Bradyrhizobium diazoefficiens: one gene and its partner. The protein of the gene in region 1 interacts with the protein of each later gene in a pairwise test. Links are inferred from orthologs where the notes say so. Each region holds a gene or a part of one and is shown on either strand. Other genes may lie near its edges.

Region 1 (4,469 bases):
CGCAAGACCTTTGAATCATTGCCTGGGCGCCGGCCGCTGCCCGGTCGCACCAACATCGTGATCACACGCGATGCTGACTATCGCGCCGCCGGCGCTGTCGTCACGACGTCGGCGGCGGAGGCAGGCGCAGTCGCGCGTGGCGACGCCCTGCGGCGTTCGGTCGCCGAGATCGCGGTGATCGGCGGTGCCGAAATCTACCGGCAATGGCTCGATCGCGCCGACCGCCTCGAGATCACGGAAGTGCATGCGCGGCCCGACGGCGACACGCATTTCGAGATCGACAGGGCCGGGTGGGACGAAACGAGCCGCGTCCGCTATCCTGCCGGCCCTGACGACAGCGCCGACTTCTCCTATGTGACATATCGCCGGCGGCCGTCCCATTAACTGCATTCGCCAATGTTTACATTGACTTTTCCGTCCCCGAGCATAGCTCGTGGGACGGTCAGGGCTGCGTTGTAAGGGACCTGCCGGTCCCCTATAAAGCCGGACCGGACAATGCGGGCCGGCTTAAGTTCTAGTCCCGGTCTGCCGAGGAGAGCGTCGAATGCCGTGGAAGAATCAGGGCGGTGGCCCGTGGGGCTCGGGTCCGAAGGGACCATGGGGCTCAGGCCCGCAACCGGTCGGGCCGAGGCCGCCGGATCTGGAAGACCTTCTGCGGCGCGGTCAGGACCGGCTTCAGCAGATCATGCCGGGTGGCTATTTCTCCGGCATCGGCATCACGCTGATCCTGCTGATCATCGTCGCGCTCTGGCTGCTGTCCGGCTTCTTCCGCGTGCAGTCCGAAGAACAGGGCGTCGTGTTGCGCTTCGGCAAGCACGTACGGACCGTGGACCCGGGCCTGAACTATCATCTGCCCTATCCGATCGAGACGGTACTGCTGCCGAAGGCGCTGCGCGTGTCCACCATTTCCATCGGCATGACGCTGATCGACGATCCGGCCCGGCGCGGCCGGTCCGTCCGTGACGTGCCGGAAGAGAGCCTGATGCTGACCGGCGACGAGAACATCGTCGATGTCGACTTTACCGTGCTGTGGCGCATCAAGCCGAACGGCGTCGGCAACTTCCTGTTCAATATCCAGAATCCCGAAGGAACCGTGAAGGCGGTCGCCGAAAGCGCGATGCGCGAGGTGATCGGCCGCTCCGACATCCAGCCGATCCTGACCGGCGCACGGACGCAGACCGAGACCACCGTGCAGGATCTGATGCAGAAGACGCTCGACGGCTATGGGGCCGGCATCCAGATCACCCAGGTGCAGATGCAGAAGGTCGACCCGCCGGCGCAGGTGATCGATGCCTTCCGCGATGTGCAGGCCGCGCGCGCCAATCTGGAGCAGCTGCAAAACGAAGCGCAGACTTATGCCAACAAGGTCGTGCCGGAAGCGCGCGGGAACGCGGCGCGGATCCTGCAGGCCGCCGAAGGCTACAAGGAGCAGGCGGTTGCAGAGGCCAAGGGCCAGAGCTCGCGCTTCCTGAAGGTGTATGAGGAATACAAAAAGGCGCCCGACGTGACGCGTGAACGGATCTACCTGGAGACGATGGAGCGCGTGCTCGGCGGCTCGGACAAGCTGATCTACGACGGAGGCCCGTCGGGCCAGGGCGTTGTGCCCTATCTGCCGCTCAGCGAATTGTCGGCCAAGCGGCCTACGACGACCGGCCAGCAGCCGAGCGGAGGCACACGATGAGGTCTCCGGTTACAGGCATTGTAGGGCTGCTCGCAGCCCTTCTGATCGCGATCGTCGCCTACATGTCGCTGTTCACGGTGCAGCAGACCGAGCAGACCATCGTGCTGCAATTCGGCGCGCCGGTGGACGTCGTCACTGACCCCGGGCTGCACTTCAAGGCGCCCTGGAACTCCGTAATCAACGTCGACAAGCGGATCCTCGACCTCGAGAACCCGTCGCAGGAAGTCATTGCTTCCGACCAGAAGCGGCTCGTGGTGGACGCCTTTGCGCGCTATCGCATCAAGGATGCACTGCGCTTCTATCAGAGCGTCGGCTCGATCCAGGCCGCGAACCTTCAGCTCACTTCGCTCCTGAACGCGGCGTTGCGCCGCGTGCTCGGTGAGGTCAGCTTCATCACCGTGGTGCGTGATGAGCGCGAGAAGCTGATGGGGCGCATCCGCGAGCAACTCGACCGCGAGGCCGGCGGTTACGGCATCGAGGTCGTCGATGTCCGTATTCGCCGCGCCGATCTGCCGGAACAGAACAGCCAGGCGGTGTACGACCGGATGAAGTCGGAGCGCCAGCGCGAAGCGGCCGAATTCCGCGCGCAGGGCGGCCAGAAGGCGCAGGAAACTCGCTCCAAGGCCGACCGCGATGTCACGGTGATCCTCGCGGAAGCCAACTCGCAGGCCGAGCAGACCCGCGGCGTCGGTGACGCCGAGCGCAATCGTCTCTTCGCCGAAGCCTATGGCAAGGATGCTGACTTCTTCGCCTTCTACCGGTCGATGACGGCCTACGAGAACGGGCTGAAATCGAGCGATACCCGCTTCCTGCTGCGGCCGGACTCGGATTTCTTCCGATATTTTGGTAACCCGTCCGGCAAGACGGCGACCGAGACGCCGGCAAAACCGTAGGCTAGACAAGGGCGGCAGGTTTGGCCGCCCTTCGTCCAGACAAGAACAGCACAACGGGAGGTTCCAATCCGATGAGGTCCATTGCGTTCGCCGACTTCCTCATCGGCTTAGGCATCCTGTTCGTGCTCGAAGGCTTGATGTTCGCGGCAAGTCCGGCCTGGATGCGCAAGGCCATGAAGAGCGCCATCGCCACGCCGGACAATATCCTGCGGGCCGTCGGGATCGGCTCCGCCGTGGCCGGTCTGATCCTGATCTGGGTGATGCGGCGTCCGATCTAGCTGTGGCGCCAACGCCAAAGTGAAGGCGCGAGGCGGGTTTTCGCCGTATTGTCGGGGTCTTGAGGCCCGTTAAGCTCCGTGCTTGCGCGGTCCCCCCGTTCGAGCGCAGTCTTGGAGTTGAAGGCTTGGCGTTGAATCCTTATTCTCTGGAGACCACAATGATCGCTGCCACCATTGTCCCGACCCGCTTGCGATTTGGGCTGGCCGCGCTCGCCATCGGCGCTGTCAGCACTTTCGGTTCGGCGGCCTATGCGCGCGGACCGGAGGGCATCGCCGATGTCGCCGAGAAGGTGATCGACGCGGTCGTCAACATCTCGACCTCGCAGACCGTCGAAGCCAAGGGTGGCGGCAGCAACACCATGCCGCAATTGCCGCCCGGCTCGCCGTTCGAGGAATTCTTCGACGACTTCTTCAAGAACCGCAAAGGCCCCGGCGGCGGCAAGGGCGGCGACAACGGCGGCGGGCCGCCCCATAAGACCAACTCGCTCGGAAGCGGCTTCATCATCGACACCTCCGGCGTCGTGGTCACCAACAACCATGTCATCGCGGATGCCGACGAGATCAACGTCATCCTCAACGACGGCTCCAAGATCAAGGCCGAGCTGGTCGGCGTCGACAAGAAGACCGACCTCGCCGTGCTGAAGTTCAAGCCGCCGAAGCCGCTTGTTTCGGTGAAGTTCGGCGATTCCGACAAGCTGCGCCTCGGCGATTGGGTGGTCGCGATCGGCAACCCCTTCAGCCTCGGTGGCACCGTGACCGCGGGCATCGTCTCGGCCAAGAACCGCGACATCTCCTCGGGGCCCTATGACAGCTACATCCAGACCGATGCCGCCATCAACCGCGGCAATTCCGGCGGCCCGCTGTTCAACCTCGATGGCGACGTCGTCGGTGTCAACACCCTGATCATCTCGCCCTCCGGCGGTTCGATCGGCATCGGCTTCGCCGTGCCGTCGAAGACGGTTGCGGGCGTCGTCGACCAGCTCCGTCAGTTCGGCGAGTTGCGCCGCGGCTGGCTCGGGGTGCGCATTCAGAGCGTCACCGACGAGATCGCCGAGAGCCTCAACATCAAGCCGGCGCGCGGCGCGCTGGTGGCCGGCGTCGACGACAAAGGCCCGGCCAAGCCCGCCGGGATCGAGCCGGGCGACGTCGTCGTCAAGTTCGACGGCAAGGACGTCAAGGACCCGAAGGATCTGTCCCGCGTCGTCGCCGACACGGCGGTCGGCAAGGAGGTGGATGTCATCGTCATCCGCAAGGGCGAGGAGCAGACCAAGAAGGTTACACTCGGCCGCCTGCAGGATCCCGACAAGGTCCAGGCCGCCGTGAAGACCGACGAGCCGCCGCCCGAGAAGCCCGTGACGCAGAAGGCGCTGGGCCTCGATCTCGCCGTGCTGAACAAGGATCTGCGCACGCGTTACAAGATCAAGGACACCGTCAAGGGCGTGGTCGTCACCAATGTCGACGCCAATTCGGATGCCGCCGAGAAGCGGCTCTCCGCCGGCGACGTTATCGTCGAAGTCGCGCAGGAAGCGGTTGCGAGCGGCGCCGACATTCAGAAGCGGGTCGACCAGCTCAAGAAGGACGGCAAGAAATCCGTGCTCCTGCTGGTGTCCAACGGCG
Region 2 (4,421 bases), 550 kb from region 1 along the record:
GTAGCCATCAAGAAACGCGATGAAGCAGACAATCAGACTGAAGACGATCTTGTCGCGTCTTTCCGTCACCCCGAGCAGGGAGGCGCAGCAGAGGAAGCCGACGAAGCTGAGCAGCCGGGAGAGGAAAAACAGAACCAAGAACAGCAACGGAATATTGTCGATATATTTTTCGGCGCCGCTCAACATCAGCCAGACGCCGGAAGCAAAGTAGCGCAACGACTGGATAAACCCGTCGTCATGATACTGCGGCTCATTGTAGAGACCGGCGACGATCGGCAGATAATTAATGTTATTGGTTAGTCCGAAGACAAACCCCGTGCGCAAGACGGATATCGCCGACGCGAACACGGCGACCGAAAGCGTCTCGGCCCAGAAGTTCGGGATGCTGGCCGCGCGACCGCGGCAACCCAAGTCAGAGGTGACGTTGACGTCCGCCATTCGGGCACCGAAGGAAGTGACGGCTGCGGATCAGCCTCGGTTGAGCGTCGTGTCTAGCGCCCGCTTTCAAGCGTCTGGCCGGCCCGAGCCTGCGGAGCGACGAAGATAGACGACAGCAGAATTAAGCGGCAAACGCTAATGGCGGCTTAATCAGCGATCGAGAGTTGCGCCGGCCTGATGGTAAATTTCGATCTAAGACGCGTGACCAAATCGTCGCTCTCGGCTGCGTGCCAGTTCATCGGCCTCGACGTCGCGATGAAGCACCCCACCATTGTCCATCGCCGCGGAAACAGAAGAGGTGGGTTACGCCGAGCCAACTGCGCTTCGCGCAGCCGCAGGGCTAACCGACTCTACGGAGCCGGTGCTATTTCGCGAGCTTCGCGCGGTCCTTGACCGGGATCACGAGCTTCAGTCCGGACCAGACCTCGTCGACGGCGCAGACCTTGATGTCGACGAGGCCGTTAGCAAGCGCGGTCTCGCGCACCAAGGCTTCCGTGACGTCGGTCGCAACGCCGGACGCCTTCTTCGGCCAGGAGGCCCAGATCATCCCATTGGGCGCGACCGCCTTGCGGTAGCCACGCAGTTTCGCGGCGAGGCCCTTCGCCTCGGTCGCGAAGAGATGCACGACATCGAGCGGCGCCTTGGCGGTCTTCGCGATGGTCACATCGGCAGGCAGCTCACCCACGACATCGCGATAGTCAGTCGCAAGACCGTCCACAAAAATACAAAAGCCCGGCTTGATCCCGAGCTTTTGCACAATCGGTTTGCCGGAATAGCCGGCCATGCGACGCGGGCTTCAGGCCTGCGGCTGCGGCTCCAGGCCGGGATCCGGATCGGGCCGCGGGCGCGGCTTGCCGGCCGGCGGCACGGCGGAGGCGCGCGGCGTGGTCGGCTCGAGCACGGACTCGCGGTTCGGCTTCTTGCCCTTGAGCAGGTCGATGATCTCGTCGCCGGAGAGCGTCTCGAACTCGAGCAGGCCCTTGGCGAGCGCCTCGAGATCGGCGCGCTTCTCGGTGAGGATGCGCGTCGCTTCGTTGTAGCCCTCTTCCACGAAGCGCCGGATCTCGGTGTCGATCTTCTGGACCGTCGCTTCCGACGCGTTCTGGGTGCGCGACACCGACATCCCTAAGAAAACCTCGTCCTGGTTTTCGCCATAGGACACGGTGCCGAGCGCTTCGGACAGGCCCCAGCGCGTCACCATCATGCGCGCAAGGCGCGTGGCCTGCTCGATGTCGGAGGACGCACCCGACGTCACCTTCTCGCGGCCGAAGATCAGCTCTTCGGCGACGCGGCCGCCCATCATGATGGCCAGACGCGACGTCATTTGTTCGAGCGACATCGACAGCTTGTCGCGCTCGGGCAGCTGCATGACCATGCCGAGCGCACGGCCGCGCGGAATGATGGTCGCCTTGTGGATCGGGTCGGTCGCGACGACGTTGAGGCCGACGATGGCGTGGCCGCCCTCGTGATAGGCCGTCAGCAATTTCTCTTCCTCGGTCATGACGAGCGACTTGCGTTCGGCGCCCATCATCACCTTGTCTTTGGCTTCCTCGAACTCGGCCTGGGTCACCATCCGCTTATTGCGGCGGGCGGCGGTGAGGGCTGCTTCGTTGACGAGGTTCATCAGGTCGGCGCCGGAAAACCCGGGCGTGCCGCGCGCGATGGTCTTGAGGTTGATATCCGGCGCCAGCGGCACCTTGCGGACGTGAACCTTGAGGATCTGCTCGCGGCCGACGACATCCGGATTGGGGACCACGACCTGGCGGTCGAAGCGGCCCGGACGCAAGAGCGCGGGATCGAGCACGTCGGGACGGTTGGTCGCGGCGATCAGGATCACGCCCTCGTTGGCCTCGAAGCCATCCATCTCGACCAGCAGCTGGTTCAGCGTCTGCTCGCGCTCGTCATTGCCGCCGCCGAGGCCGGCGCCACGGTGGCGACCGACGGCGTCGATTTCGTCGATGAAGATAATGCAGGGCGCGTTCTTCTTGGCCTGCTCGAACATGTCGCGCACACGAGAGGCGCCGACGCCGACGAACATTTCGACGAAGTCCGAACCCGAGATGGTGAAGAACGGCACATTGGCTTCGCCCGCGACCGCACGCGCGATCAGGGTCTTGCCGGTGCCGGGAGGGCCGACCAGCAGCACGCCGCGCGGAATGCGGCCACCGAGGCGCTGGAATTTGCCGGGGTCGCGGAGGAATTCGACGATCTCCTGCAGATCCTGCTTGGCTTCGTCGACGCCGGCGACGTCCTCGAAGGTGACGCGGCCATGGGCCTCCGTCAGCATCTTTGCACGCGACTTGCCGAAGCCCATCGCCTTGCCGGCGCCGCCCTGCATCTGCCGCGACAGGAAGATCCAGACGCCGATCAGCGCGATGAAGGGCAGCCAGGAGACCAGCAGCGAGACGAACCACGGCACGTTGTCGCCGGGCGGCTTCGCGGTGATCTGCACCTTGCTGTCATAGAGGCGCTTCACCAGCGTCGGGTCGCTCGGCGCATAGGTCTGGAAGCTCGAACCGTTGGTGAAGGTGCCGTGGATCTCGGGACCCTGGATCACGACGTCGCGGACATGGCCCTGGTCGACCTCGCTCAGCAGCTGCGAGAAGGCGATGTCCTGCGAGGAGGCGCGCTGACCCGGATTCTGGAAGAGCGTGAACAACGCCAACAGCAGCAAAACAATGATGACCCAGAGGGCGAAATTGCGCAGATTGGCGTTCATCGATCTTCCTTCGTGGTCGCGCGGATCGCGGCCTCAACCTTGGGCAGACTAGAGAAAATCCCCAAGGAATCCTCTCGGTTAGACGCATACAATTTAGGTGCCGCCCCGGTCGCTGCCAAGGGAACGAGATGGGACTATTTATCCCATCTTAAAGCGATTCCCGCGGAAATAATGGCGTCGAGGCCGGGGTTTTTCCTGCCTGGTTAAGGCGTCCTGACGGAAGGCCTGCGGAAACGGCCGGTGTCATGATCCGCCCTCATCCGCCTTTTGACCGCCGGGCCGGCGCAGGCGCGATGTGGATACGCCCCCCGGCCAAGCTGATCAAGGCTCCCGCCAGGGTCTGCTTCAGGATGGCACGGCCATTTGCGGGTGCACGGGAATCCGTGGCCAGATCAGTCGCGATGGCCCGATCGAGCGTGGCCAGGAGAGTCTCGACCTTGCCGAGTTCCGCCGGCCCTTCGTGCCCGAGCGCGCCGATCGCCCGCAGCAAGAGCCGCAGCCGGACTTCTTCCGGCAAGGTGGCAAAGGCCGTGGCCACGAAGCTGCGAACGTCATGCTGCGGCGCATCGCCGCGATCCCGCAATCGAACGAAGCGCTCGGCACCGTCAGTCAGCACCTCGACCGCGGCATTGGCGCGGGCGAGCCGCGCCGACAGCCGCGCCAGCGTGCGGGCATCGCCGCCCTCGGCTGCGAGCTGCGGCAGCAGCGCCCGCAACCGGGGCCGCGTGAAGGCAGCGTCGCGGTTGGTAGGATCGTCGGCGAAGCCGACCTTCGCCCGCTTCAGGGTCGCGATGAGCTGCGACTTCGGGACGTCGAGCAACGGCCGCGCCAAGACAATGTCGTCGCGCGTCGTGAGGCGCGCCATCGCCGCCAGCCCGGCAATGCCGCTGCCGCGCAGCAGCCGCATCAGCAGCGTCTCGGCCTGGTCGTCACGGGTATGGGCGGTCAGCACGTGGCTCGCGCCGGCCTTGCGCGCGGCCTGGGCAAGCAGGCGGTAGCGGGCCTCGCGCGCCGCGGCGGGTAATCCTGTCTTCGGCTTTGCATCACGCCAGCGCAGGGTCCGGTGCACCAGGCCAAGCTCGGCCGCGAGCCGCTTGACCTCGCGCGCCTCGCGCGCCGCCTCCGGCCGCAGGCCGTGATCGACGGTGACGACCGTGAGCTCCGGACCGCGGGCAAGGCTGCGCCGCCAGCGCGCCGCGAGCCACATCAGCGCGACCGAGTCGGGCCCGCCGGAGACCGCGAGCACCAGCGCGGGCGCGCTTTT

Evidence for each region.
Region 2: the proteins of hflC (region 1) and ftsH interact in binary tests that used the Escherichia coli proteins (3 or more experiments, as listed by UniProt). The link is inferred for Bradyrhizobium diazoefficiens from one-to-one orthologs.

The regions. Positions count from the first base shown.
Region 1 is NZ_JAENXS010000001.1:162,260-166,728, reverse strand. The notes cover bases 627-3,625. They hold hflC (protease modulator HflC), read left to right. Parts: upstream 627-1,677; coding sequence 1,678-2,574; downstream 2,575-3,625. Other genes in these bases: JJE66_RS00750 (Do family serine endopeptidase), read left to right, coding at 3,011-3,625; JJE66_RS00755 (DUF2065 domain-containing protein), read left to right, coding at 2,646-2,852; hflK (FtsH protease activity modulator HflK), read left to right, coding at 627-1,681. Also shown: JJE66_RS00770 (dihydrofolate reductase), read left to right, coding at 1-384; more of hflK, read left to right, coding at 545-626; more of JJE66_RS00750, read left to right, coding at 3,626-4,469.
Region 2 is NZ_JAENXS010000001.1:710,367-714,787, forward strand. The notes cover bases 697-3,647. They hold ftsH (ATP-dependent zinc metalloprotease FtsH), read right to left. Parts: upstream 3,158-3,647; coding sequence 1,235-3,157; downstream 697-1,234. Other genes in these bases: JJE66_RS03340 (DUF3052 family protein), read right to left, coding at 803-1,222; tilS (tRNA lysidine(34) synthetase TilS), read right to left, coding at 3,414-3,647. In the rest of the region: JJE66_RS03335 (DUF6798 domain-containing protein), read right to left, coding at 1-438; more of tilS, read right to left, coding at 3,648-4,421. UniProt on the Escherichia coli protein: Acts as a processive, ATP-dependent zinc metallopeptidase for both cytoplasmic and membrane proteins. Plays a role in the quality control of integral membrane proteins.